DNA from 3 places in the Brevibacillus nigriterrae genome. Region 3 is predicted to be linked to each of the others. Evidence: riboswitches for the same ligand, from Rfam matches in the RefSeq annotation. Region 3 holds a riboswitch; each other region holds the start of a gene.
What was found. Region 3 has a riboswitch for S-adenosylmethionine ahead of metH (methionine synthase). Riboswitches for the same ligand answer to the same signal wherever they lie in the genome.
Positions count from the first base shown of each region.

Region 1: it holds a riboswitch for S-adenosylmethionine, as region 3 does, so the genes downstream of both, metX (homoserine O-acetyltransferase MetX) here and metH (methionine synthase) in region 3, are expected to answer to the same signal.
Region 2: it holds a riboswitch for S-adenosylmethionine, as region 3 does, so the genes downstream of both, ACPW7N_RS23555 (pyridoxal phosphate-dependent aminotransferase) here and metH (methionine synthase) in region 3, are expected to answer to the same signal.

Region 1 is NZ_JBNCMT010000015.1:107,361-117,637, reverse strand. It holds gene ACPW7N_RS13060 (hypothetical protein) at 1-274, opposite strand, end outside; gene ACPW7N_RS13055 (tellurite resistance TerB family protein) at 464-919, shown strand; gene ACPW7N_RS13050 (DUF2507 domain-containing protein) at 1,058-1,552, shown strand; gene metX (homoserine O-acetyltransferase MetX) at 1,533-2,621, opposite strand; SAM riboswitch class I at 2,806-2,917, opposite strand; gene ACPW7N_RS13040 (aspartate kinase) at 2,984-4,225, opposite strand; lysine riboswitch at 4,448-4,636, opposite strand; gene uvrC (excinuclease ABC subunit UvrC) at 4,706-6,526, opposite strand; gene ACPW7N_RS13030 (hypothetical protein) at 6,665-7,117, shown strand; gene trxA (thioredoxin) at 7,169-7,486, opposite strand; gene ACPW7N_RS13020 (YfmQ family protein) at 7,621-8,040, opposite strand; gene ACPW7N_RS13015 (PepSY-associated TM helix domain-containing protein) at 8,179-9,330, opposite strand; gene ACPW7N_RS13010 (electron transfer flavoprotein subunit alpha/FixB family protein) at 9,469-10,277, opposite strand, start outside.
Region 2 is NZ_JBNCMT010000043.1:14,179-24,455, forward strand. It holds gene ACPW7N_RS23505 (HD-GYP domain-containing protein) at 42-929, shown strand; gene ACPW7N_RS23510 (IMEF encapsulin system ferritin-like cargo protein) at 1,032-1,613, shown strand; gene ACPW7N_RS23515 (family 1 encapsulin nanocompartment shell protein) at 1,627-2,472, shown strand; gene ACPW7N_RS23520 (ion channel) at 2,516-3,289, opposite strand; gene ACPW7N_RS23525 (hypothetical protein) at 3,258-3,497, opposite strand; gene ACPW7N_RS23530 (VOC family protein) at 3,627-3,857, shown strand; gene ACPW7N_RS23535 (hypothetical protein) at 3,909-4,208, shown strand; gene ACPW7N_RS23540 (CBO0543 family protein) at 4,210-4,770, opposite strand; gene ACPW7N_RS23545 (hypothetical protein) at 4,838-5,050, opposite strand; gene ACPW7N_RS23550 (hypothetical protein) at 5,189-5,659, opposite strand; gene ACPW7N_RS23555 (pyridoxal phosphate-dependent aminotransferase) at 5,878-7,059, opposite strand; SAM riboswitch class I at 7,145-7,269, opposite strand; gene ACPW7N_RS23560 (efflux RND transporter periplasmic adaptor subunit) at 7,338-8,576, opposite strand; gene ACPW7N_RS23565 (efflux RND transporter permease subunit) at 8,573-10,277, opposite strand, start outside.
Region 3 is NZ_JBNCMT010000006.1:27,476-37,752, reverse strand. It holds gene ACPW7N_RS06060 (M6 family metalloprotease domain-containing protein) at 1-2,235, shown strand, start outside; SAM riboswitch class I at 2,324-2,423, shown strand; gene metH (methionine synthase) at 2,556-6,014, shown strand; gene ACPW7N_RS06050 (bifunctional homocysteine S-methyltransferase/methylenetetrahydrofolate reductase) at 6,043-7,905, shown strand; gene ACPW7N_RS06045 (YjcZ family sporulation protein) at 8,047-8,136, shown strand; gene ACPW7N_RS06040 (L,D-transpeptidase family protein) at 8,336-9,040, opposite strand; gene ACPW7N_RS06035 (YmaF family protein) at 9,204-9,542, opposite strand; gene ACPW7N_RS06030 (GNAT family N-acetyltransferase) at 9,629-10,168, opposite strand.

The DNA.
Region 1 (10,277 bases), on a different contig from region 3:
CTTCAACGTCTTTGTTTGACATTAACTCTGGGATATAAGTATCAGTTACAAATAATACCCCTCTTTCAACGGTAGATGCGGGCTTGTAGTACTCTTCCACATGTTTTCCGCTTTCTACTACAGTGCTTTCGAATCTTTGATAACATTTGTCTCGTCCACATCCAGTACAATGTACCTCTTTCTTTGGACCTAAAACGACTACCTCAGTTATTCGCTGATAAATAATACAGGTACTGCATTCCAAACAAACAACCTTATAATCAAACACTTTCAATGTAAAGCACCTACTTCTTGTGCCAAAATGTGACAAAAAATGATTTTTTTAATTCTAAAGTACCATAAAAGTTTACAAAGTCAACCAATTCTGGAGATAAACTATGTCAAATTTAGGTGATATGATAGAATAAATGGTAGAATTCGACAACTAGAGTGTGAAAATTAAAAAATATGGAGGAGAAAAAAGATGAGTTATGCTATGAATGTCAAAAATTTTTTCAACAAAACGGGGTCAACATTGCTAGATGCGGTAAAAAAGTTTAAAAACAAAAACTTTATGGAAGCTATTGTAGCAGGATGCGCTTTAGTAGCTGCTGCTGACGGGCAAATCAGTTCAGAAGAAAAACAAAAAATGTCTGGGTACATAGGCAGAAGTGAAGAATTAAAAGTTTTTGATATGAATGAGGTTATTACTTCATTTAATAAGTTTGTTGGCAACTTTGAGTTTGACCACGGTGTAGGAAAAGCTGAAGCTCTTAAGGTAATTGGCAAGTTCAAGGATAATTCCGAGGTAGCCCGTGTAATCGTAAGTGTTTGTTGCGCGATCGGGGCAGCAGACGGAGATTTTGATAGTAAGGAAAAAGAGGTAGTCCGAGATATCTGCCGCACATTAAATTTAAACCCAGCTGATTTTCAACTATAAAAATGAATCCCCCACTTCATATGAGTGGGGGATTTCTTCCATAATTATTAGGAAAATCTACTATTTAGTTGTCATGATCCTCTCATCTCTCTCATAGATTGAAATATCTGCAATCTGACTAGAGAAGGAGAGAATTCCGTGAGACAAATCGTCGATCCGCTTGCCACTCTGTTCTCATCGCAAACCATGGCCCACCTGGAGCAAATGAACATGCCTTATCTGGGGTTTCACATGCTCCGTAATTGTCTAACACAGAAGCTGCTTGGCGACAGTGAAGGTCCGATTCTCTACTGGTTGGGAAAAGATATCGGGTCCCAGATTTCACTCCAATCTGCCCACGATCTGATCCTGCCCTTTATCCGGCTTGGGCTTGGCAAATTGGATTTGCTGGAAGAGCGAGAGCAATTGTATCGTTATTCCCTGACGCACTCTGTCTTCACACATATGGAACAGGAGCGGTTAGAACGCTCTTTACTGCTTGAATGTGGCATCATCGCAGGAGCAATCTCTCACTGGCTCCAAAAGGAAGCCAATGCCCAACTGGAGCTACTGACGTCTGACAAATCCAAACATTTTGATGTTCATATTATCATATCTGTTGGTGACGTATTGTTCACGAACCAGCGATTGTAACATTCCTTTTCGCAAAAAACGGGGCAACAATCCGTCCCATGCGAGTAAACTCAACCAAAAAACCGTCATGGCCAAACTTGGAATCGATAGTATGGAACTCCACCGGAATTTGGTGCTTGCCGATACAGCCTGCCATCTCTTCCTGATGTTCAATCGGATAGAGCAAATCATTTGTAATTCCGATCATCAGTACACGGGCGGCAATTCTGGACAAGGCCTGCTCAATCCCGCCTCGGCCTCTCCCGATATCATGCGAGTCCATCGCCCGCAAAAGACAGAGATAGCTGTTGGCGTCGAACCGGTCAACAAGTTTTTCTCCCTGATACCGGAGATAGCTTTCTATCTGATAGGTGATATCCGCTGAAGATGCCCCTGTTTCCTGTTGATAACTTCGCCCAAAGCGCTCTTCAAACAACTCGGCCGTGCGATAGGTAATCATTCCGAGCATGCGGGCAACCGCCAGTCCTCTGGTAGGCCCTGCACCAGGGTAATAATCTCCCCGATTCCATTCCGGGTCGTTTTTGATCGCTTGGCGTCCGACATCATTGTAAGCAATACTGATCGCAGACAAACGGGAACAGGTGGCAATCGGCACGACCAACTCCATCATCTCTGGATATTCGACGGCCCATTCGTATACCTGCATACCTCCCATCGATCCGCCTATTACCGCATACAATTTGGCTATTCCCAGTGCATCAATCAGGCGGCGCTGAGCGTGTACCATATCCCGGATCGTCACAACCGGGAAGCGTGAACCATATGGTTGATTCGTATCAGGATCGAGACTTGCCGGTCCTGTAGAGCCATAACAACCTCCCAGAACATTGCTGCACACGACGAAATATTCATTTGTATCGATTGGCATACCGGGCCCGATCAGCCCTTCCCACCAACCAGGACGCTTCTCATCACCTACAGCATACACATCGCCCGTCAGTGCATGGCAAACAAGGATGGCATTCTCCCGTTCAGGATCATAGACACCATATGTTTTGTAACCGATATCTACCTGTTTGAGCACTTCTCCCGATTCCAACTGCAAGTCACCAATTCCTATTTTTTGCAAAGTTATCCCCCCTGACCCGGATGGTACGATTCACACCAAAACGGTATTGACCGTTTTGGTGCCCGCAAGCGGTCGTATCCACTTTTATGATAAACGTCGAGACGTTTTTCACATCCGAAAAAATAAAAAACCCCTCTTCTGCGAAGAGAAGAGGGGGTGTATGTTCCGGTTGGCCAGATACCCGCTCTTATCTTCCAAACGCCATGAATCATGCGCCTGCTGGATTTAGCACCTCTCCGCCGAAGCGGGGTTGCCGGGTTTCATCGGGCCAGTCCCTCCACCACTCTTGATAAGAGTTTTTCAATTGTTTTCATCATACGATTGGGAGGGCTTACCTGTCAATGTAGAAAATAGAGCGGATGTTATACGCCGTGTACTACTGCCTGCTCTGCCACATCCAACCCGAAAGCCGTATGCAGGGTTGTAACAGCAAGGTTGGTATAGGCTGCTGGAATTACACACGAAATTTTGATATCGGAAGTAGAAACCATTTTAATGGAAATTTGTTGTTCGGCCAGTTGACGGAACATCTCGGCAGCAACCCCTGGATTGGTCACCATGCCCGCTCCAACGATCGAAACCTTTGTCAGTTCTTCCTCGTGATCTACACTCTCAAAACCCAGTTCGGTGCGGTTTTGTTCCAACACTTGCAATGTTTTCGCCAGGTCCCCGGAGGCAACTGTAAAGGAAATGTTCGTTACCTTTGCTTCATAGGAGCTTTGGATAATAATATCGACGTTTACCTGTGCAGACGCAAGCGTATTGAACAGCCGGGAAAGTGTGCCTACTTGTGCTGGCATTCCTACCACGGTAATTTTTGCTACATCCTCATCATGTGCTACCCCGCTGATTACTCTTCCTGTTTCCATTGAAGACCCCTCCTCCACATACGTTCCATCTTCTTTTGTAAAGCTTGAGCGAACCACTAGACACACGCTGTACTTCTTGGCAGTCTCCACTGAACGAGGGTGCAGTACCCCTGCCCCAAGATTCGCAAGCTCGAGCATTTCGTCGTAAGAAATCCGGTCCAGTTTTTGCGCAGAAGGCACAACCCGTGGATCAGCGGTAAATACACCTGATACATCCGTAAAGATTTCACATTTATCTGCCTCAAGACTTGCGGCAAGCGCCACTGCGGTCGTATCGGAACCTCCACGACCAAGTGTTGTAATTTCACCATCTGGAGTGAACCCCTGGAATCCGGCAACGATGATGATTTTGCCTTCAGCCAATTCTTTTTTGAGACGTGTATGCTCGATATCCTGAATTCTTGCTCTCGAATGGTAGCTTTCCGTGGTGATTCCTGCTTGCCAGCCCGTGAGCGATACAGCCTCATAGCCCTTAGTTTGTAGTGTCATGGCAAGTAGCGCAATCGATACCTGTTCACCTGTTGAGAGCAGCATATCCATTTCACGCTCAGAAGGCTGCGCAGTAATTTGTTTGGCCATATCAACCAGTACATCCGTTGATTTGCCCATGGCGGAAACGACAACTACCACATCGTTTCCTTGTTCTTTGGTCTCTATGATTCGGTCAGCGACACGCTGCATTCTCTCGATTGTACCTACTGAAGTACCGCCGTATTTCTGAACGATTAATCCCACCTGGTTCCTCTCCCTTATCGTTATCGTTAACCACCCAACTCTGGGGGTCCCCGTACGTTTTAGTAACTCCTAGTAAAGTGTGCAAATCATCATGTATTTATAGCAAAAAAGGCAACGACGAGGATTGACCTGTCGCTGCCCTGATCTTGGACATACCAGTTCCTCCTTCCCTTGGACACGTCGGAGAAAGACTACGTCGAATAAACGCAGTTCTTTCATCCTCGGTGAGATAGCTCTCCATCGCAATATTGGATGTATATGGCGATGACAGTCCTGTGCTTGTTCAACACAGACCCAGCACAGCAGACTTCGGGTAGTCTGTTGCACTTCGGCGAATTCCCCTTTCCCTTGCCCTTCACAGATGCCCGCATCTCGGGGGGTACTCTTGGTTTTCGCGCCTCTACCTCACTCCAATAAAGGGAAGTGAGGTTTCATATTCAATTAGAACGGATTATAGCATGTGATGGCTTGGAAGTTCAATTACTTTTCGCTTTCCAACTTGCGAAGGGTTGAAATGATTTCACGAGCCAGCTTATCGCCGATGCCGAGCTGACGGAAATCTTCCACGCTCGCTTCCCGCATTTTGGCAAACGACCCAAAGTGTTTGAACAGCATTTTGCGCCGCTTTTCACCGATGCCGGGAATATCGTCCAACTGGGAACTAAGCATTGTCTTCCCTCTAGACTGGCGGTGAAACGTAATGGCAAAGCGGTGCACCTCGTCCTGAATCCGTTGCAGGAGATAGAACTCATAGCTGTCTCGCTTCAGCTCGACTGGCTCGGGAGGATCACCAAACAGCAGTTGTGCCGTTTTATGCTTGTCGTCCTTGGCTAATCCACACACGGGAATAAATAACCCCAGCTCATTTTCCAAAATATCCATGGCAGCAGAGATTTGCCCCTTTCCTCCGTCGATGACAACCAGATCGGGGAGCGGTTGATTTTCTTTTAGCAATCTCGTATACCGCCTGCGGATCACTTCACGCATGGAGCCGTAATCATCAGGGCCATCCACGCTTTTGATCTTGAACTTGCGGTACTCCTTCTTATCAGGTTTCCCATCAGTGAATACTACCATGGCGGATACTGGCTCTGTCCCTTGAATGTTGGAGTTATCGAAAGCTTCAATTCGATGCGGCACACCGATTCCCAATGCATGCCCCAGATTGTGAACAGCCTGAATGGTCCGAGCTTCATCTTTGGACATCAGGGCGAATTTCTCTTGCAAGGCGATACGGGCGTTTTCGATTGCCATCAAGACGAGTTCATGTTTTTTGCCTCGTTTCGGAGTTGCCACCTTCACATGCAGCCATTCCGAGAGAAGCTCCGGCTCACTTTGTTCCGGAAGCAATATTTCTTTCGGCAGTGCCTGCTGTTTTTCGTAATAAAACTGGGCAGCGAACGACATGAAGTCCTCGGTCTCATCTCCGTAATACGGAAACATCGACGTCTCTCGTTGGATCATTTTGCCTTTGCGCATATAGAAAACCTGTATACACATCCAGCCCTTTTCCACCGCAAACCCGATAATGTCCCGATCAACGGTATCCGTGAAGGTTACCTTCTGCTTCTCCATAACGGCTTCGATGTTGCGAATCTGGTCACGTAGCTCCTTGGCCCGTTCAAACTCCATCTCTTCTGCGGCCTGCATCATTTTCTCTGTCAGTTGCGTCTTCATCGCTTCGTGCCCGCCGTCAAGAAACTTGCAGATCCCATCAACGATACGCTCGTTTTCTTGGCTTTCCACTTCATAGACGCAAGGTGCCAGACATTGATTAAGATGGTAGTACAGGCAAACCTGCTTCGGCATGGTCTGGCATTTGCGCAGCGGATAGAGACGATCCAGGAGCTTCTTCACCTCTTGGGCTGCCCCCGCATTGGCATACGGCCCAAAATACTTCGCCTTGTCCTTGAGAACCTTGCGAGTAATTTCCAGCCGAGGGTGGGTCTCATTGGTGATTTTGATATATGGGTACGTTTTGTCATCCTTTAGCAGGATATTGTATCTGGGATTGTATTGCTTGATCAGATTGCATTCCAGAATCAAGGCTTCAATCGCAGATGATACAACGATATATTCAAAGTCGGTTATCTCGCTAACCAACAATTGTGTCTTACCGTCATGACTTCCAGTGAAATAGGATCTCACCCGGTTTTTGAGTACTTTGGCTTTACCGACGTAGATGATTTCACCCGTCGCATTTTTCATGAGATAACAGCCAGGTTTGTCCGGGAGAACAGCCAGTTTATCTTTAATTGTCTTCACCCGTTGTCCTCCTCTCAACGATTTACAACCATACATATAGTAGCACAAATGTTCTTCTTCTAGAATACCCACGCAGAAAGAGGGACGAACTGAATCCAGATTTAAGAATATTCAATATATGGTAAAATATACAAAAAACGATACAAGGGAGGGCTTTTTATCAAACGGGCACTCATGCTTTTCTTGTTGCCACTTTTGATGATAATGGTTTATCCAACAACTGCATCAGCATGTATCTGCAAGACTCCAGAAAATCCCCTCAAAGAGTCAACTGCTGCGTTTTCTGGAACAGTTCTCGCTGTGAAAGATTGGAAACAACTGAGGAATCGCTATGAGGTTACGATTGAAGTGAATCAAGTATGGAAAGGCACTCTCGACAACGAAGTAACGGTGTGGACTGATGATTATTCTATGTATTGTGGTCAACGGTTTACGATTGGCTCAAGCTATATCATCTATGGAAGATATACAGGTCAAGAAGGAGCATACCAAACCAATAACTGCACAACTTTGGAAATGCCACAGGCACTCCTGCACTTAATTATCCTGAATAGTAAAACATGGGGAGCCCTTTTGCTCATGGCAATATCGGTCGCTTATTACGTAAAAATGACCTGGAAAAAATAATAAGCAGCATAGCCCGAAAGCTAGCTGCTTGTATGTAGAAATTTGATTATCTTACAGGTGTTTGTTCAACGTAGACATCAACGCTTCTTTTGGTTGGAAGCCCACGATTTTATCAACCGGCTGACCTTCTTTGAACACCAAAAGCGTAGGGATAGACATAACGCCAAAGCGTCCAGCAGAATCAGGATTATCGTCAACGTTTACTTTTACAATTTTCAACTGAGAACCGATTTCTCCATCGATTTGCTCAAGGACAGGAGCGATCATTTTGCAAGGACCACACCAAGGTGCCCAGAAATCAACGAGAACTGTACCACCTTGCTCTACTTCTTGAGCAAAGGATTGATCGGATACATTTACAATTGCCATGATAAAAAGCCTCCCTCATATTCACTTAAACTTATTTCAGGTTAAAGTATACCATCCTGCTTCTGAATTGACCATGACATCAGACACTTTCACAACATATCCCTATTTTGCCCCAATGGCCTGCAGGCAATCCATTACCTTGCTAATAGACCAGCAAGTTCGCTGCTTCTAGCCCAATAAACATTTACCTTACGACTCTTGCGGTTGATTCGTTCTACATAAAGATCGATGCCGTCTTTTGGGAAAATGGCAATGTCCTCTGTAGAGGTTTCAATAAGAATATGCTTGCCTCTGGTAATATCGGCAGCAGAGGCTTTTTGGATAAAAATATCCTCATTAAAACTGGAGAGAATCTCGCTTTGCTGGATATCTGCGTACTTTGTTTGATTCCCTTCCAGCGATAGTGCCACAGATTGCACTTCCTCGATTTTCAATTCTTTATGCTTGGCCACTTTCTTCGCCATCCAGATCAGCGCAAAGCTTGGAAGAGAGAAAGCTACTACCAGGATCATCCCAATACTATGCGAAAGCCAGTTTACCATTGTATCTGACATGAGAAATCACACCTTTGTCTACTATAGATATATTATTTAATCACCGTAATAATAGGATAAAACTATAAAATGATTTTTTCAAATGAAAATTATATGAAAAGAGCGCATCCCGAAAGATACGCTCCTCAAATTATGCTATTATGCTACATTGGGTTGGACGAGCTTTTCTGCTTTCATCCGTTTTGCCAGTCGTTGTCTTGCCCGTTTGGTATACCACATATAGGTTCCTGTCACCATGAGCAAGGTAGGTATCAGTCCACCGATGAAGTAAATGATTTTTGTGAAAATACCACCGAACAATCCGGTATGTAACGGAAACAACCATGTCTGATAGGTTAATCCAGCATCGGTTACTGCATCTTGTTTTGCAATGATCTTTCCACTGTACTGATCAAGCCAAAGCTGTACATTGCCCGCTCCCGCAGGATCATACCCATGAGTCATGCGAATATCAACTGCTCCCTCTGGCTTCCCTTCTTCCGGTTTTGCTGGCATTCTGATTTGCATGAACTTGCCATCTGGCACACTTTGCTGCGCATTTGCGATAAGCTGATCAATTGCCAGTTTGCCACTATCTAACGGCTTCGAGATGAGAAGATCTTTCGCTGGAGAAGTATTTGGCTTCGCACCGAACAAGGCAAAAATCGGTTCATCAAACACAAACAACGCACCTGTTAATGATACAACGAGTAAAAAAGGAACAGAGATAATTCCAAAAACTTTATGATAGTCATAATGAAGTGCATAGCGATTTTTACTATTACGAATAATAAAGCCCTTCGTCCACTTCGCCAAACCTGGCCACCAGAGATAGATCCCTGAAACGGTAATAAACGTAATCACAAAACCAATGATACCAACAATTTCTGCACCGCTGAAATCTTTCAACAGTAAGTATCTGTGCAACTGTAATACCCAACTAAAAAATGATTCGCTTCCTCTTTCTCCTAACACCTTCCCAGTCCCAGGATCTACATAAACATACTTGGTTTCTTTCCCATCCTTTGCTCGGAAGTAGTACACTCCGTAAGCATCTCGAAAATCGGGACCATAGATTCGATCAATCGTTCTTTTCTCATGTCCAGCCTTGACAGCCTCCAATGCTTGCTCAATGGAAACTACCTTGCCTGGCGTAACCTGGAATAGTTCGGGGTGAGTTGCCCTAGTAATTTCCCCTTCAAAAACTAGAATACTGCCTGTCAAACCAATAAGAACGATAAATACACCTGCCACCAAACTCAGCCAGAGATGGAGCTTTTGAATCCCCTTTCGAAACATGAATTTGTTCATCCCACTTTCTCTTTTTATATTGATAATGATTTTCATTATTATTTATAAATGAAAATGATAATCACTGTCAATACGTTGACAAAACAAAAAACCGGGAATAAAATATTTATCCCCGGCATACTTATTCAGATTATATATTTATGCTAATACTTTTTTGAACTCTTCTGTTAAAAGTGGCACTACTTCAAACAGGTCGCCCACAATTCCATAGTCAGCTACCTGGAAGATAGGAGCTTCTGGGTCTTTGTTGATGGCAACAATTACTTTGGAGTTGGACATACCCGCCAAGTGCTGGATTGCTCCAGAGATTCCGCAAGCGATGTACAAATCTGGTGTTACTACTTTTCCTGTTTGACCGATTTGCAGGGCATAGTCGCAGAAATCAGCATCGCAAGCACCACGAGATGCACCTACTGCTGCACCCAATACGTCAGCCAATTCTTCTAGTGGCTTGAAGCCATCTTTGCTTTTTACTCCACGTCCGCCTGAAACAATAACCTTTGCCTCAGAAAGATCCACTTTACCTGAAGTTTTGCGAACGATTTCTTTGATGATCGTACGAAGGTCTTTGATATCAGCGTTGAATGCAACGGCTTCTGCTGTTTTGGAAGTATCCGCTTCATTCACTGGAATGTTGTTTGGACGAATCGTTACGAAGATTTTGCCATCTGTGAAGTTGCGTTTTTGGAACGCTTTACCCGCATAGATCGGACGAGTAAATGTTCCGCCCGCTTCTACACTTGTCACATCGGATACAAGTCCTAGACCAAGACGAGCTGCTACACGAGGTGCGAGGTCACGTCCGATTGCTGTATGTCCCAAGATGATGCCATCTGGATTTACTTCATTAACTACTTGAGCAAGAGCTTGTGTGAAGCCGTCTGGCGTATATTGAGCCAAGGCATCGTTTGCTACCACATATACTTTGGATGCTCCATGAGAAGCGA
Region 2 (10,277 bases), on a different contig from region 3:
AATTTGATTCATTCCTGTGCAGGGACCTCGGAGGGTTACATATGACGAAATTAATCCGAAGATGGAACTTAGTCTTCTCATCGCTGTTATTCATACTGTTTTTTTCCACATTCGGATATGAGTATCACTTAATTGAAAAAATGAAACATATCTTGCCACAACAGTTAGCAGCCTTTCAATTGATTATGATTATAAGTGCAGTCGTCATCGGAGCTTTGATTTTAGGTGGATGGTTCAGCGTACATCTGCTTTCCAATCATCTACATCAAGAAGAACTCCACCATAAGCAAATGTATTTTAATACGATTCGCGCACTTAGTAAGACATTGGAAGCAAAGGACTTGTATACACACGGACACAGTGAGCGAGTAGCACTCTTGTCACGAGAAATTGCCCGCAAACGCAATCTGTCTGAACGTGACATCTTGCGTATTTATCTGGCTGGCTTGGTTCATGATATTGGAAAAGTAGGGATTCCTTCGATTATTTTACACAAGAACGATCGCTTGACTGACGAAGAATTTGCACAAATCAAGAAACATCCCACATTAGGAGTACAAATTTTGGAGAGAATTGAAGAACTCGCTCCGCTAATTCCTGCGGTTGCTTACCACCATGAACGCTATGATGGCAAAGGATATCCTTACGGGCTAAAAGAACAAGAAATACCTGAAATGGCCAGAATCATGTCTGTCGCAGATGCTTTCGACGCCATGACTTCTGATCGTCCCTATCGAAAAGCCATGCCTCTCGAAAAGGCAATTCAAATATTGGAAGAAAACGCTGGCACCCAGTTTGATCCCGAAGTCGTTCGTGATTTTCTCAGCATAATGCAAAATGAAGAGATCCTGCACGCCTTTATTGAGACCAAGGACACAGATTCATTCCTGCACGATCTCACACTTTCAGCAGATAAAGTAGCTTTGTGATGGAGTTTCATCACAAGGCTTTTTTATTTTATGCAAGGTTAATCCCTCCCAAATTTGTACAAACTGGTAAGACATGACTAATTTACGAGGAGGTGGATTATTATGTTAAATCTTGGGGAGCTTCAGCAGATTTTCGAAAGAACCAGAGACGCTGCTGGTCAATTTATGGGATTGCTCGAACCGATTATTACGACCGCAGAGGATGAACACAACCGATTGTACTATCACCACATCTTTGAAGAAGAAGAACAACGAGTTGGCAGACTCAATCAATTGATTCCAGACCTGCAAGCATTTCAACAAGACGGTGCTCTGGATGGTCTGAGTGACCGAGAGCTTTCCTACTTACTGTCTGACCTCAATTTGGAACGTTTCGGATTACATAATTTTCGGGAACATCTTGAGCTTGCCTTGTACCATTTCCAGGATGAGTCTTCACGATCACTGTTGGAACAACTACACGGGATGACTCAAAATGACTACCTTACTGTCAAAGAATATATGACCCAGATCAGCAACCAACTTTCAGATGAAAAGTCCATTTCCATCGATGACCATGACGAGGGACACGCCATTCACGAGGTTGACCATTTCAAGGCTTCCTCCCCTGCATCAACTGCTTTACCGATTGTCACGAGTAAAAAAGGTCTGACAGTCGGGAGTCTTCGTTCGATTAGCAATTAATTAGGAGGCATATATGAACAAGCTACAAAAATATCCCGATTCCCCCCTTTCTCAGGAGGAATGGAGACAACTGGATCAAACCGTTATCGATATGGCGAAACGTCAACTGGTTGGGAGACGGTTTATCGATATTTACGGTCCTCTCGGAGAAGGAATTCAAACAATTACCAACGACATTTACGACGAGTCCACATTCGCCAACCTTAGCCTTCGTGGCGAGGCATTGGAGCTTTCAGAGCCCAGTCGTCGGGTAAGTCTGACCATTCCGATTCTGTACAAAGATTTTATGTTGTATTGGCGTGATGTTGCTCAAGCTCATACGCTTCAACTGCCGCTTGATATGAGTGCTGCTGCTAATGCGGCTACCGGCTGTGCTCTCATGGAAGACGACTTATTGTTTAACGGCTCAGATGAATTCGAGCATCCTGGACTGATGAATGTAAAAGGGCGATTAACGCTGATCAAAAGCGATTGGATGGAATCAGGCAAAGCATTCGCTGATGTGAATGAAGCACGGAACAAGTTATTGAAAATGGGACACAGCGGCCCTTACGCAATGGTGGTATCCCCGGAACTGTACTCTCTGCTCCACCGTGTTCATCAAGGAACGAATGTATTGGAGATCGAGCATATTCGCAATCTAATAACGGACGGCGTCTACCAATCCCCTGTCATTCGTGGAAATCGGGGAGTGATTGTCGCTACCGGTCGTCATAATTTTGACCTTGCAATTGCCGAAGACTTCGATACCACGTTCCTGGATGAAGAGCAGATGAATTATCTTTTCCGGGTGTATGAGTGTGTCGCTCTGCGAATTAAACGGCCGAGTGCTATCTGTACCATCGAGGAAGAAGAGTAGACAAAATACAAAAGGCTCCTTTTTGGGAGCCTTTTTCGCTGGATTAGTCGTTATACATTGTGCTCGCAAAGGTTTCGCCCGACAATCGGATCTCGATATCCGGATTTGCTCGCCTGAAATTAGGAATATTTTCTTCTAGGATAATCTCGGCTTTCGTAGGAACCTGCGGAGCCAATCGCTCGACAGATGAGGCAATAAAAGCTGTTCGTGCATCTGCGTCATACGGGCTGTCGTATTTGATCTTCTCTTCAGCAAAAATCAGAATCTGGCGGGCATCTTTTATGTTCGCTCTCTCCAGCACCTTGTCCCTGCTAGGCACTCCTTTGATAAAAAAGAAGTTCGACTTGTCATCAATAGGGATCTTCTCCACTTTATCATCGACCAGCACAACATCTCCCTCTAATCGATTGATAAACACGTTCGCCGTAATGTTGGCATACCGTGACCACCCGATGATCACTATGTGGTTTTTCCCTTTGTAATCCACACGACCTTCCACCCTTCTTTGCTTCAAGTCTACCAGCATATCCACTGCTTTTCCGATTACCATCAAATAAATAATTCCACCAAAAACAATCAAAAACATCGTCCAGAGTCTGCCAGGCGTGGTCGTCGGATAAAAATCTCCATAACCTGTTGTAGACAGGGTAACTAACGTGAAATATAACCCCTCTAACGGCGTTTTGAACTTTTCAGGTTCCAAATAATTGACAATGAACGAACTGGACGTAACCAAAAAAAACAGCGCCCAGCCAATCTCTGTCATTTTTATCTGAAGAATTCGATTAAAGATTCTTCGGAAGATTACGGGTGACAAGTTCCTTCCCTCCATTCTCGTCTGATTGTGTAAACAGTGCTTCTACCTGCTCATAGCACAGTAATAATTCTTTTTCTGAGACAAGCTTAACGACTCTATAATACTTTTGAATCATCACATCTTGTTCTGTATCGGAGTCTTGATCCCTTGTTACCTGTATTTCAAAGGTTCTACTCTTGCCCGGCAAACTTCCCTGCTTCTCAGTCATTCATCAAATTTCCGTCTATCACATAATACCAACAATTGGCTACTTGTTCTAGTAATTACACGCAGGTCTATTTCTACTTTTTGCCATTCAGTGGTATGATTGTCATAAAACAAATACGTCGTGCTGCAGGTGGGAACTGGTACACCGATTACCCTGTATGAGTTGCGGGCAGATGAAGAGATGATACACTCTGCATCCGGTTCGTTTCCGATCTTGTTCTCGGATAATATTGAGGAAACCTACGAGGTTCTCAAAAATCGCGGGGTAAAAGTCGACAAACTGGAAAAAGATAATAGAACTACCTACTTCTCCTTTACTGATGAAGATGGTAACAAGCTAGAAGTTTGTCATTGGGAATAGAGACTGGATGTACATTATGAAATTACATTAAATAGTTAGGATGAAATGGTATTGGCACTCGGAATTAGGAGAGAAGAATTGAATCGATGGAAAGAAGCGGTGACAAGAGAAGAAATTGCTTATCTGACGCATTATTGGCTTGATCCCCGTTTTCCGGATATAAAAACAGTAACCAAAGTGGGCTGCAATAATCTGGAGAAGCTGACCGAATGGTGCACCGCCAACGGGCTCAACCCCAAGTACATTCACAACCGCCCGCCATATCCCCATTTTGATCTGATTGGCCCTAAGCAAAAAGAAATTTTGATAAAGGAAAAGCTGTGGGATCAAATTGAGCGGTTTAATCTTTGATTTAGATAGGATCAAAGCCGCGGATCTTACTAAACTTATGGGCTGCAATATATATTAACAAATAGATTGGAAATGAATAAAACACATTCCACCGAAGATTAACATAAAATCCCAGCCAAATAAAAATCGGTTCCCCTATAAACGCACTTATTCCAGCAAACAGAAAAGCCTTCTTGATATAGGAATACTCTGGCTTGATTTGCAGGAAGAATGAGATAACGATCGGAAGAATACTGAAATCCCACGGGATATAAGAGGGAATCGTCGGTATAACTTTTCCCGTATAAAACCATAATCCATACGTTGTTCCGATAAAATCCAACCACGAAGATAAAAAAATCACAAATAAAATACAGGTGATCAAACGCCCTGTACTTTCCTTTTTTCTATATTTGATCCATATGATCCATGGGATGATTGTTAAGAACAAGGAAAGCCAGAAGTCCCAATGAAATAACGTGTTTTTCAACCAAAAATCCAAAAAGTCGTAGTGGCTTTTTGTCACATTTTCATAAAATTCCTTTACTTTATTGATTTTTTCGGGATCTTGAACAGTTTTCATCTGCATCTTGCTCCTTTAGACAAGAAATCACCGACTGAGGTTTATCAGCGGTGATTTTTTGTCGATTTTACCCCTCGTCACCTTCCGTAAATGCTGTTACATTAAACACTTGCGGACGTAAATCCGTAAATTTCACTTCTGAAGGATTCGGTACCACCTCATAGGTGAGGTTTGTTCCCGTTTGATTGCGGGCATGATACGTTTTTTCAATTTCTCGAAGTTCTTCTTGCAAGTCCTCTTCACTGTTTGCACTTACCGTTGTAAAAAACAGTTGTTCCATACCGTTTCATGCCCCCTTGTCTGATTCGAATTCTCCGATAGTTTCCCCATTTCTTTCCTTCTCATTCGGCTCACGAAACGCAAAAAAAGCGATTCTCCGCAGGAAAACCGCTCATTATCTACAATTGTTATGAAAGATTTATGCAATGCGGACTACTTTGTTGCGATCTGCAGCCGGCAAGAAAGACAGATCGACGTGCTGCTTCGCAAGTTCCAAACCAATGTCTTCAACAAGTAAAAGTACTTCTTCACGGAAGGGCAGGTTACAACTGCCACAATTCAATTCGCATAAACGTTTCAAGTATTTCAAACGCTCTGCTACTTTCTGCTCACGCAATAAATCATTCTGGAGATCACGTACATGGGAATGTCTAGCGTCTGCAGCCATGCTTATGTCATTGATATGAACGATCAATCGTCTTCCTTCTTCGGTAATAAAGCCAAGAGAGCAAAACTGACCATTGGACATTTCCAAACGGGTAACTACGACATTTTTGAACTCTTCTCCACTGCGAAGACGAAGAGTACCGATTTCGACGGCCCCGCCAATTTTCCGTTCATTACTCACGACAGTCTGCATGTCTGTGTAGCCATTGATTGCGTATCTCATGTTGTGAACCTCCTGCTGTCAAACGCTCACATTCACGTTAGTAATTGAAAGTAATTCTCATTCTCTGTCCTCTCTTAGGATATAACGAAAATGGTTCTCAGTCAATAATGAGAATCATTTTTAGTAGATTTTTTAACTAGGTTTTTACTGGATAAGAAAACCCCTCTTCCATTTACTTGGAAAAGGGGGCGAAATAGATAGGTTTGAGAATGACAATTTTAGCGATGATTGGTGAATAGCCCAAGCTTTGCAATCCGCTGGACAGCTTCCTGTAATCTGTCTTCGGTTGTTAAGAGAGCAGTCCGCACATATCCCTCACCTGTCGGCCCGAAGCCAACGCCAGGCGCTACTACTACATGTGCCTGCTCCAGCAAGAGGTCAGAGAATTCAACAGAGCCCATGCCATTCGGTACTGGCAGCCATGCGAAGAACGATCCTTGTGACGGTGTTGCCTTCCAACCGATCTCATCAAGGCCTCTGAATAGAGTATTTCGTCTGTTCTCATAAACGGAGACTAATTCCTTTACACAATCCTGAGAGTCTGTGAGAGCCCGTACAGAGGCCATCTGAACGGCACCGAACAAACTGACAAAATAATGGTCCTGAATCAGGTTGATTAATCGCACGAGTTCTTTGTTCCCTACCATTGCTCCCACACGCCAACCAGCCATGTTGTAGGTTTTGGACAGTGTATAAAACTCTACCCCGACTTCTTTTGCCCCCGGAACTTGCATGAAGCTGACTGGCTTTTTGCCGTCAAAGCTGATCGCTCCATAAGCAAAGTCATGACAAACGACGATTTCATTTTTGCGGGCAAACTGGACTGTCTCCTGATAAAACTCCATAGGGGCAGTGACAGCGGTCGGATTGTTCGGGTAGTTGAGAAACATCAGCTTCGCCTTCTCTACATCCTCCTTGGAGAGCCCTCCATAGTCAGGCAAGAATTGATTTTCTGCTCGAAGAGGCATCATCACCATCCGGCCACTTGCAATCGCAACTCCTGACCAGTAATCCGGGTACCCTGGATCGGGAACGAGAGCTACATCTCCGGGATTAAGCAGAACCTGGCAGATTTCCACCAGACCTGTTTTACTTCCAAAGAGGATCGCTACTTCTTCGTCCGGGTCCAGATCAACATCAAACTCTTGTTTATACCAGTGCGCAATCGCCTGCTTCAACTCCCTGCGTCCCTGGAAAGGCGGGTACTTGTGATGAAGCGGAATGGCAGCCTGTTGTTGTAACTCTTCTACGATATGGGGCGGTGTCGGCAAGTCCGGGTTCCCTTGCCCTAGGTTGATAATGTCATACCCTTTGGCCAGGTGTTGATTGACTTTTGCTACCAAAGTGGAAAAGAATTGCGTGGGCAATTGATTCATGATTGTGGCTGGTTGAATACGCATGTGCTTTTCTTTCCTTTCATATGAAAACTTAACAAAAAAACCCCCTGCTCGTAAAAGGAGGGGGTTCGTGGTCGATTCTGTCACGGCCTTATCTCCCAGGAAATCTCCTGCTGGAATTGGCACAGCTCTTTAGGTACCTGCAAATACAGGCATTCCAAGATCCGCTGCCGGGTTTCATCGGGCCAGTCCCTCCACCACTCTGGATAAGAAAGTTATCAAATTATTTTTAATACTAGCCACTTTGAGCTGTTCTTGTCAATGATTTTTGAAATTCCTTTTTACTTTGAATCAGACTGGACTTTGACTTTTGCTCCATCCTGCAAGAGCGTCTGACCTCTTACAACGATTTTGTCACCAGCAGCAATCCCTGACAGAATTTCAATCGTATCACTGGATTCCTTGCCGGAAGTTACCTCAACGAGCTTGGCAACCTCGCCATCTACTTTGTAGACGTATTTTTTGCCTTCCTGCTCAAATACAGCCTTGCGAGAGATAACCAGCGCTTGCTTCGTATTCTTCTCATCCATGAATTTGACCTTCACCACTATGTCAGGCTTCAATTCATTTCCTGGATTCGAGATAGAAATCTCCACCGGATACGCTTTTTGCGTCTGATCCATTACAGGGCTAACCGCAGTAACCGATGCCGTGATCGTTTTGTTCAATGCTTCTATCTCCACGTTTACATTGGAACCTACCTTCACTTTGCCGATTTCAGCTTCCGAAAGGTTCACTTTTACCTTCAATGGATCGGTTTTCACAATCGTAACGACTGCCATTGCGCCCCCTTGAGGTGCGGCCATCTCACCAACTGCTCCATTCACAGATGCTACGTAACCAGAGATAGGTGCAGTAACACTTGCGTTTGCTAGCTGTTCACGTGCGTTTTCCAAAGAGACTTTGGCTTGGGAGACAGATGCCTCGGATACGGTAACAACAGAGAATTGCTTCGCTGTATCATACGCTTTTTGCGCATTCGCATAAGCAGTCTGGGCATTTACCAATGCCAGTTTTGTCTGTTCAAATTGTTGTAATGAAATTGCTCCCTGCTGGAACAACAAATTCATCCGTTGTTCGTTGCGACGGGCATCTTCCAAAGCTTGTCCTGCTTGTGCGAGGCTGTTTTTGGCTTGCTCCACCCCTTGACCTGAGCTGCTTTGGCTTTGTTGCAGGTTGGCAAGTGCCAGTTTATAGCCCGCTTCTGCCTGCTGCACGGCATTCACCAGATCGGTTTGATCCAGTGTGAAGAGCACTTGTCCTTGTGTAACCATTTGTCCAAGAGTTACGTTAAACGATTTGATTTTTCCGCTTACCTTGGGTGAGATTTTCACTTCTTGGCTAGGTGCCAGCTTACCTGTAATGCCTGATTCAAGCTCAACGGTTCCCGTTGCTGCTGTTTCTATTTGTACGGGAGTAATTTTCTCTTCTGTCGTGGAAGGTGCATCCTTGGACGTACATCCTGTAACCAACAGCAAAGCGGACAAGACGACCGCAATTCCTAGCTTTGCTCGCTTCATACGTTCTCTCCTCCTAATCCCGTCTCAACCGGCTTCACTTTCTTCTGAAATCTACGTTTGGCCCATCCTCGCATCTTGTTCACCATGTCATCCATGAAGGTATAGACGACAGGAATCAGGACAAGGGTGATCACTGTCGAGAAGCTCAAACCAAATACTACAACGATCGCCATCGGTGCCTGTGATTCATTACCGGATCCTCCACCAAAAGCAAGCGGCAGGATCGCTAATATCGTTGCCAGTGTTGTCATCAGGATTGGTCGCAAGCGAATCGGTCCTGCTTGCAAGACGGCTTCGTTGCGAGGAACTCCTTTTTCACGAAGGTTGTTTACGTAGTCAATCAAGACAATCGCATTGTTCACGACAATACCAATCAACAGAATGTAACCGATCAATGCAGGAACGCTGAGTGCCTTTCCTGTTACCAAGAGACCAACCACAACCCCGATAAACGTAGGTGGAATGGAGAACATGATAACGAACGGGCTAAATAATGACTCAAACTGACTCGCCATAACCATGTAGACGAGCACGATGGACAAGACAATAGCCAGTCCCAAACTTCCGAACGATTCGGCCATGTCCTTGCTTTGACCCCCAATCTCGATGAAGTAGCCTTCCGGCAGATTCAAGGCATCCAGTTTAGGTTGCAAGTCTGACATAATCGAGTTCAAGTCTCTTTCAGCAATATCCCCCGTGATGCGAACCTGACGTGACTGATTGGTACGTGTAATCATGTTCGCTGTGTCTTCCAGTTCAATGGAAGCTACAGAAGAAAGTGCAATTTGACCGCCTGTTGGCGTCGTAATGCGCAGGTTTTTCAGGTAAGAGATATCCTCCTGGAAACTCTCTGGAAGCTTGAGTCGCACGTCGATCTCATCATCACCTGTACGGAAACGGCTGACGGTTGTTCCGTCAAAAGCTGTTCTCACACTCGTAACAATTTGTGAAGTAGAGAGACCGTACTGACTTGCTTTTTGTGGATCAACTTTTACCTGGAATTGCTTTACCTTATCTTCCAGTGAAGTCGTGATATTCCGTGTACCCTGAACGGTTTTCACTTCTTCAGCGATGATCGCGCTGATCTCTTCCAGTACACCCAAATCATCACCACGCAGGCTGATATCAATGGCAGAGCCAGCAGGGCCACCAGACTGGTCTGTTTCTTTCACTGTAATTTCTGCTCCCGGAATGGCAAGCTCTTTTCGCAACTCTTCGATGACTTGCTCAGTAGAACGGGTGCGTTTTTCTTTTTCACTCAGTGAGATTTCCAATTGCGCTTTGTTCCCCGACGATGATGCAATCAGGGCAGGGCCACCGCTACTACCGATGGATGAATACAACTGAGTCATCTCAGGAATTTTGGTCAGGTGTTTCTCCACTTCTGAGACCACTTTCTCCGTCTCGGCAAGCATTGTTCCACTTGGCAACTCGACAGAGACCGTGATTTTCCCTTGGTCCATTTTCGGGATAAACTCGGCACCAACCAGCGGTGTCAGCGCTAGCGCTCCGATAAACATGGCAATCGTTGCAGCAAACACCGTTTTCCGATGTGAAAGTGCCCAGCCGAGAATACGTCCGTACCCTTTGGCCAATTTGTTGAAGCCAATGTTGAACCAGATCATCGGATTTTTCCCTTTATACGAATGGGACTCATACGAATCATGTTCCGGCACTTTTTTCAACCAGCGAGAACTTAGC
Region 3 (10,277 bases):
TGGGTCGAGACAGAAGATGGGGACGTCATTTTGCTTGGTGAGGATGGATACTGGCATTACGCCAAGGTGAGCGGTAGCGGACTGAAAATTCTTGATGAGAAGGTGGCCATTGATAAAACTCCACGAAATGCTGCCAGTAGCGAAAAAGTGAGAAAACAAAGTAAGGAATGGAAGAACAAGAAGATAGAGTCATTCACGAAAACTTCTTCCAAAAATAGGGGAGAAATGATGGAGACTCACAAGACCCCCGAGAAACTGCTTGTGCTGCTTGTTGAATTTTCCAATATATCCATGCGCTATCCAGAAAGCAGTTGGCCAGGAGTATTCTTTAACGACTCTCCAGGGTCACTGAATCATTATTATAAAGAAAACTCGAGCGGCAATTTTTACTTTAAACCAGCAGAAGAACAAGGTGGAACAACGAACGACGGCTTCATTCGAGTACGTCTTCCCTATCCACATCCAAACACGGGTGGTGATCTAGGCGTAAAGAATGAAATGATTGTAAGGGATGCCTTGCAAGCTGCCGATCAATACATCGATTTCAAAACATTTGATACTGACAAAAACGGTTTTATTTCCGCAAAGGAACTGCATGTGATGACGATTGTTGCAGGTTACGAAGCGGCTTACGATCCATCGAACACCCCGAATACGTGGGGACACAAGGGCAGTCTGAGCAAACCAGTCACTCTCGACAGCGTAACGCTTGGAAATGGAGATTATGATGGCGGCTACACCCAGTTTGGTGAAGTGCAAGGAGATAAAATGTATCAGGATGACCATATGGCAACCATCGGGATTATTGCCCATGAGTTAGGGCATGATCTGGGCTTGCCTGACTTGTATGATGGAGACGGCTCTTCATCTGGGCTTGGTATCCACAGTTTGATGGCATCAGGATCATGGGCGTATCTCACCGGTTATTCGGGTAGCATGCCAACCCATTTTGATCCGTGGTCCAAAATGATGCTGGGATTCGTTGAACCTGCTATCGCAACCTCAAGCGGTGAGTACACCCTTTTCTCAATTGGGACAAACAACTACAATATGATAAAAGTTCCTACCTCAGATCCTGACCAATACTTTTTAGTGGAAAACAGACAATTTGAAGGATATGATAGCAGTTTGCAAGATTATGTCAGCACCGGTGGAGTAGCGATTTGGCATATTGATGAAAATGTGCTTCGCAAGACTTGGTACTATAATAAAGTCAATAACGATGAAAAACATAAAGGTGTCGATCTGGAAGAGGCAAATGAATCGATTCTCGGATATAGTCAATTAGACAAAAGAGTGTATGGTGTCTTATACGATCATTATTTCAACTCAAGATTTCCAATATTCAGCCCTGCGACAAGACCAAGTAGTGACTTGTACAATAACACCAAAACCAATATTGCCATTAGTACCACAAATACAAGTGCCAGCAGAATGCAGGTTAAACTGGATCTGCCCAATTTGATGGAAGGTTTGGAGCTTTCACAGAATACCTTGACATTGCAGGTGGGAGAGACACAAACCGTTCAAGCTTTTGCAACTTACTCGGACAAAACGAAGGAAGATGTGACAAGTCAGGCGACATGGAGCAAAAATAGTAACCTGATTGACTTGAACAAAGGAACGATTACTGCCAAAAAACCGGGCAATGTTACAGTCAGCGTCTCCTATATGGGGAAAACTGTTACATTACCCGTTACGGTAAAAGCTCAAATAAAGACAGTGAGTAAAATTGAGCTCGACAAGAAGAGTGCCACGCTCAAAGGGAACGAAACGGTTTCCTTACAGGTAACTGCAACCTACAGCGACAAGACGACAGAGAATGTAACGGAGCAGGTTACATGGACAGTGAAAAACAGCAAAATTGCCAGTGTAGATAAAGGAGTTGTCACGGCTCTTGCACCAGGAACCACAACGATTACTGCCACGCTAGGAACGAAAAAAGCGATATTTACATTGAAGGTGGCAGACTCGAAAAAGCTTGTCAAGTTGCAGGCTGATCAAACCAGAGTCTCGTTAAAAATAGAAGAGCAGAAGCAAATCCTGGTTACTGCAACTTATGAAGATGGCTCCACTGCCGATGTCACTGACACAATTACTTGGACAACGTCCAACTCCCAAGTAGCTTCGGTAGAAAATGGTCTGATCGTAGCAAAAGCAAAAGGAACGACCACTATAACAGGAAAAAGTGGAACCAAGTTCGTGAGAGTGCAAGTAACGGTGACAAATGGGTGAAAGCCCACAAAAAAGCAGATTGCTTGTTGACGAATGTTCCAAATGAGTGGTAAGATACACAACAAATTCATATGTTTCCAAATGATTTCTCTTATCAAGAGAGGTGGAGGGACTGGCCCTTTGAAGCCTCGGCAACCTGTTTAGCAGGTGCCAATTCCAGCAGAGCGATTTGCTTTGAAAGATAAGAGAGGATGTCCGTTGATCTTACATGACACAAATCCTCTTCTTATGACTTTCAAGAAGGGGATTTTTCTTTTTTCTGGTTACAATTTCAGAAAACAGGGTTACCTGAGAGACTCGATAGAAAGTAGGTAAGATGAATGGCAAAACCAACCTTTACGGAACAACTTTCTCGCAAAATACTAATTCTCGATGGTGCAATGGGTACGATGCTTCAGCAAGCGAACCTGACAGAAGCGGATTTTGGCGGAGAAGAGCTGGAAGGCTGTAATGAGATTCTCAATCTGACTCGACCGGATGTCATTCGTTCCATCCATGAGAAGTATCTTGTGGCAGGTGCTGACATTATCGAGACCAATACGTTTGGAGCGACGAATGTGGTATTGGCTGAGTATGGTCAAGAGGCAAAGGATATTGAGTTAAATATCGCTGCAGCCAAGCTGGCCAAAGAAGCGGCAGATGCTTTCTCCACGGAGGAATGGCCCCGGTATGTAGCAGGCTCGATGGGTCCAACGACCAAAATGCTTTCACTAACTGGCGGCATTACCTTCGAGGAACTGGTAGAAGCATACTATCGCCAGACCAAGGGACTCATTTTGGGTGGAGCAGATGTATTGCTGTTAGAAACAGCTCAAGACACTTTGAATGTCAAAGCAGGTGGGATTGGTATTCGCAAGGCATTTGAAGAGCTCCAGGTTGAGCTTCCTGTCATGATCTCCGGCACGATTGAGCCGATGGGTACTACGTTGGCTGGTCAGAATATTGAGGCATTTTATATTTCTATTGAGCATCTCAAACCAGTTTCTGTCGGGTTGAACTGTGCAACAGGGCCAGAGTTTATGCGTGATCACATCCGTACGCTTTCCGATTTGGCCAACTGTCAGATCAGTTGCTATCCCAACGCAGGTCTGCCTGATGAGAATGGTCATTATCATGAGTCACCGCAAGCACTGGCAGCCAAACTCGCTGGATTTGCTGAGCAAGGGTGGTTGAATATTGCTGGGGGCTGTTGTGGTACGACACCTGAGCACGTTCAGGCAATGGCAGAGACTTTGAAAAACTACAAGCCACGTCAGGTGGAGCAAAAACAAATCAGTGCAGTTTCAGGGATTGATCCGGTCTATATTGAAGAGGACAACCGCCCCCTCCTGATTGGGGAGAGAACGAATGTCATCGGTTCGAAGAAATTTCGTGATTTGATTACCAGCGTCCAATATGAGGAAGCCTCTGATATTGCTCGTGCGCAGGTACGAAAAGGAGCGCAGGTGATCGATATTTGTCTTGCTGATCCAGACCGGGACGAGTACAACGACATGAAGCAGTTCTTGCAATATGTTTCGAAAAAGGTCAAAGCACCTTTGATGATCGACTCCACCGATCCGAAAGTTATGGAACTTGGATTAACCTATTCGCAAGGAAAAGCAATCCTGAACTCGATCAATCTGGAAGACGGTTTGGAACGATTCGAGCAGGTTGTTCCGTTGATTCATCAATACGGTGCGGCAGTAGTTGTGGGGACGATCGATGAAGAAGGAATGGCAGTTACTCGTGAACGCAAATTGGAAGTAGCCAAGCGATCCTTCGACTTGCTGGTGAATCAGTTTGGGGTGAAGCCACAAGATATTATTTTTGACCCACTGGTTTTCCCGGTAGGTACTGGTGATGAACAGTATATTGGATCAGCCCGAGAGACTGTAGAGGGTATCCGCCTGATCAAAGAAGCATTTCCAGCATGCAAAACAACCTTAGGTATATCCAATATCTCATTCGGGTTGCCAGCAGCAGGTCGTGAAGTGCTGAATTCGGTATTTTTGTACCATACGACTGTGGCTGGACTGGATTATGCCATCGTTAACTCGGAGAAATTGGAGCGGTATGCTTCGATCTCCGAGGACGAAAAAAAGCTTGCTGAAGCGCTGTTATTCGAAACAAATGATCAGACATTAGCTGAGTTCACTGAATTTTATCGCCAAAAGAAGGTTGTAGAGAAAAAAGAAGTCTCTACCCTTACGCTAGAAGAACGATTGGCTCAGTATGTCATCGATGGCTCGAAAGACGGATTAACGCAGGATTTGGAAGAAGCTCGCAAAAAGTATACTCCCTTGGAAATCATCAACGGTCCGCTGATGGCAGGTATGGAAGAGGTAGGGAGACTGTTCAACGGGAATCAATTGATTGTTGCAGAAGTTTTGCAGAGTGCTGAAGTCATGAAAGCGGCTGTCGCTTATCTGGAGCCGTTCATGGAAAAATCCGAGTCTGCTGCAAAAGGCAAGATAATCCTAGCTACCGTCAAAGGGGATGTCCATGATATCGGCAAAAACCTGGTAGAGATCATTCTTTCCAACAACGGGTATGAGATCGTCAATCTGGGTATCAAGGTTCCACCAGAACAACTGATTGAGGCATGCAGACGTGAAAATCCCGATGCCATCGGTCTGTCTGGCTTGCTAGTCAAGTCAGCCCAACAAATGGTGATCACGGCACAGGATTTGCGCACAGCAGGGATTGACGTTCCGATTCTAGTCGGCGGGGCAGCTTTGACTCGCAAGTTCACGAGCAACCGGATTGCTCCTGAGTACGAAGGTGTCGTCATGTATGCCAAAGATGCGATGGATGGTCTGGATCTCGCCAACAAATTGCAGAATCCTGATGAGCTGGAGCAAATACGCAAACATCAGGAAGAAGAGCGTCAGAAAGCTTCCAGTGGTATTTCCCGAGAAACGACGCAAACAACTGCTGAACCAAAGGTCGTGAGATCGGAGATTAACCGAAAAGCGACTCTGTTCACTGCACCGGATTATGAGCGACACGTGCTTCGGAACTATCCGATTAGCCATTTGCAGCCTTACCTGAACCTGCGGATGCTGTTAGGCAAGCACTTAGGCGTTCGGGGAAATGTTGAGAAGCTGCTGGAGAGTGGAGATAAAAAAGTATTGGAACTCTACGATGTTGTAGAGAATTTGTTAGCGGAAGCAAGAGAGCAGAATTTAATCGAAGCACACGGCATGTATCAGTTCTTCCCGGCACAGGCGGACGGAAACGATGTTGTGATTTACAACCCGGCCAATGCACAGGAGGAAATTCAACGGTTTAGCTTCCCTCGTCAGACACAAGCTCCGTACCTTTGTCTGGCGGACTTCCTCCGACCTGTCGAGAGCGGAGAAATGGATACAGTCGGCTTCCTGACTGTAACAGCAGGCAAAGGAATCAGAGAAAAATCCTCCGAGTGGAAAGACAAGGGAGATTATCTAAAATCTCATGTGCTGCAAGCTGTGGCACTGGAGCTTGCGGAAGCTTTTGCAGAACGCTTGCATCACGTGATGAGAGATGTCTGGGGCTTCCCCGATCCACAAGACATGACCATGCAGGATCGATTCGGTGCCAGATACCAAGGCATCCGGGTATCGTTCGGCTATCCTGCTTGTCCGAATCTGGAAGATCAGGAGAAGTTGTTTGCACTCCTTCGTCCCGAAGAAATTGGCGTACAGCTTACAGACGGCTTTATGATGGACCCCGAAGCGTCCGTTACAGCGATGGTGTTTGCCCATCCAGAAGCTCGCTATTTTAATGCTGTTTCAGCGACTGATTCCGAAGAGTAGACACTAGAAGGGGGAGCGAAGAGAAACCATGACAAAAAAAGAGAATTTACGTGACTACCTCAAGACAAACCTCCTGGTCGGAGACGGAGCAATGGCAACACAACTGTACCATCTGGGAGTTCCAGTAGGTGTCTGTTTTGAAGAACTTTGTTTAACCAATCCGGGGTTGGTACAGGAAGTGCACCGCTCCTATTACAAGGCAGGTGCTCGCTTGTTTGAAACAAATACGTTTGGAGCCAATCGAGACGCACTGTCCCGATACGGCTTGGAGAACAAAGTATCACGAATCAATCGTGCCGCAGTGGAAATTGCCAAGGAAATATTGCCCGATGATGCCTATCTGATTGGTAGTATCGGATCGATTACCGCTGGACGAGTCAGAAACCAGTCGATGAACGGGTATCGTGACCAGTTTGAAGAACAGGCTGTAGCTTTGCTGCATGCCGGAGTGGACGGAGTCATTCTGGAAACGTTTCTCGATCTGGAAGAATTGCTGCTTGGGGTGGAGATTGTCCGCTCCTTGACAGACCAACCGATTCTAGCCAATTTGGCTACACTCGAAGTTGGCAGAACGCGGGATGGCTATACGCTTACCGATGCGTTCTATCAGTTGCAAAAAGCGGGCGCAGATATCGTTGGTCTCAATTGTCGCATGGGCCCTGCCGAGATGCTTCGCTCATTGGAATCATCGATTATCCCTGAAGAAGTTTCAATTTCCGTTTTTGCCAATGCGGGACGCTTGGGGATGGCAGACGGGGAATATGCGTATAAATCATCTCCTGAATATTTCGGAGAGAGTGCACTTCGCTTGCGGGAACAGGGTGCTCGGCTCATCGGTGGCTGTTGTGGTACTACACCTGCCCATATCGAAGCCATCGCTGAGGCGCTTAGAGGACTGACACCGATCACCCGGGTGAATCCAAGTACGATTGAAGAAAGTAAACCAGCAAGCGTTTATCAAGTGTTGCCTCGTCAGGCGCCGAGTATTGTTGAACTGGTAGCAGAGCGTCCCACGATCATCGTGGAATACGATACGCCAAAGGATTTAGAAATTGGAGATTTTCTCAAAGGTTGTTGTGAACTGCATCATGCAGGGGTGGATGCTATCACCATGGCGGATAATTCACTCGCCAATGTGCGGATGAGCAATATGGCGCTTGGAGCTATTATGAAAAATGAATTCGGAATTGAGCCGCTTGTCCATATCGCTTGTCGAGATCGAAACCTGATCGGCCAGCAGTCACACCTGATGGGATTGCATGCACTAGGGATTGATCAGGTCCTGGTGATCACGGGAGACCCTTCCCGTTTTGGCGATTTGCCGGGAGCAAGCTCCGTATTTGATGTCACCTCATTTGACCTGATCCGAATGACCAAACAACTTAACGAAGGATTCTCTTTCTCGGGTCGTCCGTTGAAGCAGAAAGCACAGTTTATTGTAGGCGCCGCATTTAATCCGCATGTGCGAAACATCGATGCGGCTGTGCAACGCCTTGAGCGCAAAGTAGAGGCAGGGGCGGATTACATTATGACGCAGCCCGTCTACGATGCGGAAACCATTGAACTGATTTATGAAAAAACCAAACACATCCCGATTCCTATCTTCTTAGGGATCATGCCGTTAACCAGTTCTCGCAACGCTGAGTTTTTGCATAACGAAGTGCCGGGAATCAAATTGTCTGCCATGGCGCTGGAGCGAATGAAGCATGTGCAAGGAGAAGCAGCCAGAGAAGAAGGTGTCTTGATGGCGAAAGAATTGTTGGACGTAGCGACACGTTATTTTAATGGGATTTACTTGATTACCCCATTTCACTATCACCAGATGACAGTAGAGTTGACCCGGTACATTAAGCAAAAAACGGTTCCTTCCCGTGTCGTTTTGACAAGCTGATCGACAGGGTTAGCAATCTCGCATGTTTCGGGTACGAGCGGACAGGATGTTTGCATTAATCACAACAAAATAGGTAAATCCTCTAACACGGAAATAGCCCCTCCTTGAATACAATGCCAACGTATCAATCGAAAGGAGGGAATGCTCGTGTCAGGTGGAATCTTTAACGACGATTTCATTTTGATTTTGGTTCTGTTCATCCTCTTGGTTATTGTCGGTGCTGAGGATTAATTGAAGAAGACAATGGATGAAGAAAGAGCGCTGTGAATAGCGCTCTTTCTGCTTGTTCAACACATCATCGGAAATGTTGCTGCTGAGCGAGAAGTTCGGCTCTTCTCCTCCAAAAGTTTTATATTACAGTGTACTTTTGTGGAGAAGAAAACGCCCCTAGATAATAGCCTATTTTACAAACAGGTCCTTCCTTCGTTCCTTATTCCAGCAATCCGAGTTCTTGGTAAACCTTGATTGAAACGACACCATTTGTCGCCAACTTACGATCACGTTGAAACTTTTTAAGGGCCGCAGTTGTATTTGAGCGAAATTTGCCATCACAAATGCCTTTGAAGTATCCGGCACTTTTCAAACGGGATTGAATCAGTTGAACATCTCCGCCAACATCGCCCTCAGCTAAATCTCTTGGATTATGATTCGGGTCTCCTAATACATGCCCAAAAATCGTAACTTTGGATCCGAGTGGTATCAAATCAAATAATTCAATGACATCATTGTTGCGCATGCGGATACAACCATGACTCTTGTGCTGTCCAATCGAATCTGGTTTGTTCGTGCCGTGAATACCGTAAATTCCCCAAGGGACATTTAATCCTAACCAGCGCGGGCCAAAAGCTCGCCCCCAATCTTTTCCTTTGTATACAACTATGTATTCACCAACAGGTGTAGGAGTGGACGGATTACCGACAGCGACTGGAAAACTCTTTATTTTTTGCCCCTTTTTCCGAACAATTAATTGGTGCTGTAGAGGGTAAACCTCAATGGAAAAAATCCCCTGATTTACTACAATCGGCAATGTTGGATTGGCATAAGCAGGCTTGTAACCGATATTTTGAACAAAGATCAAAGTTAGAAAGAATATCACAACGGTTCGAAAGAGAAGAAGTCGTATATTTCGATTCATTAATTATCACTACTTTTTCTGAAAGTTATCTTATCCAAACATTATTTATGATGTGTCACCTACGCATATTTTATTATTGCCTGCTTGCAATTCAGGAATATAACGATTGAGAAAATGAAAAAAACCGGTCAATAACAGACCGGCTTAATCTGAAAGATATACTTTAAACAAATGCTTCACCAGTATTACCTCGATAATAGTGTATGTGTCCATCGTCAAATGTCGTTTGTCCACCGAATTCGTGGTAATGGTTTCCATTCGGTAAGGGGATAGGTCGCCCTGTCCAACCACGGAAACGATGCACATGCCCATCATTAAATGTAGTGGTGCCTTCATAGTAATGGACGTGCTGATTTTCAGGTCCTTGTGGAGGTCCTGTGATTCCGCGTACTATATGACGATGACGATCATTAACCGTCGTTGGCGTGTCATAACCATGCTTATGACCAGGAATACCGGAAAGCCTTACAAAGTTTATCGAATGACCGTGTTTTGCCTTCACCCAGAACCGCTCCTTTGCATGACTTCTTGCCTTATTACATGCGATTTTGAGGTGTTTTGAAACGGCCATTCATCTAATAAATCGAGTTATTCTTCGGTCCATTCGGTTCGTAACATGGAAAACATGATCAGATCTACAAATTCTCCTTTGGATTTTTCGTATTGTCTGAGTTTTCCCTCTTCAACGAATCGTAACTTTTTTATTAACCTGATCGAGTTGAGGTTCTCAGGTTCAACTTTTGCTTCCACTCTATTTAGACGGAGACTATCAAAGCCATAGGAAATGATAGCTTTAATTGCTTCAGAAGCATATCCATTCCCCCAATAGGGATACCCAAGGTCGTAGCCAATTTCTGCTCGTTCGTTTTCGAAATCAAGATAATTAAACCCACACGACCCGATGACCTCGTTTGAATGTCTCAAGAGAATTGTCCAACGGATTGCTTTATTTTCCGTGCAAAGCTTCTCGAATAATAAAATCATCTGTTGAGCCTGAGAAACATCTACAAATGAGTCGATGTTCATATGTTTCGAGACCATAGGATCAGACCAAAATTCAAATAAATAGGGAGCGTCATTGAGTTGCATCGGTCTTACTAATAATCGTTCAGTTGTAATTTGACTCATGGATAAAATCAGCCTCCCATGTAATTAGGTGAATTGGAATCTATGAACCTACCTGGCATAAATCAGTCCTTTCACCTAATAAATAGAGGCTAAACAAGCATAACCAGTA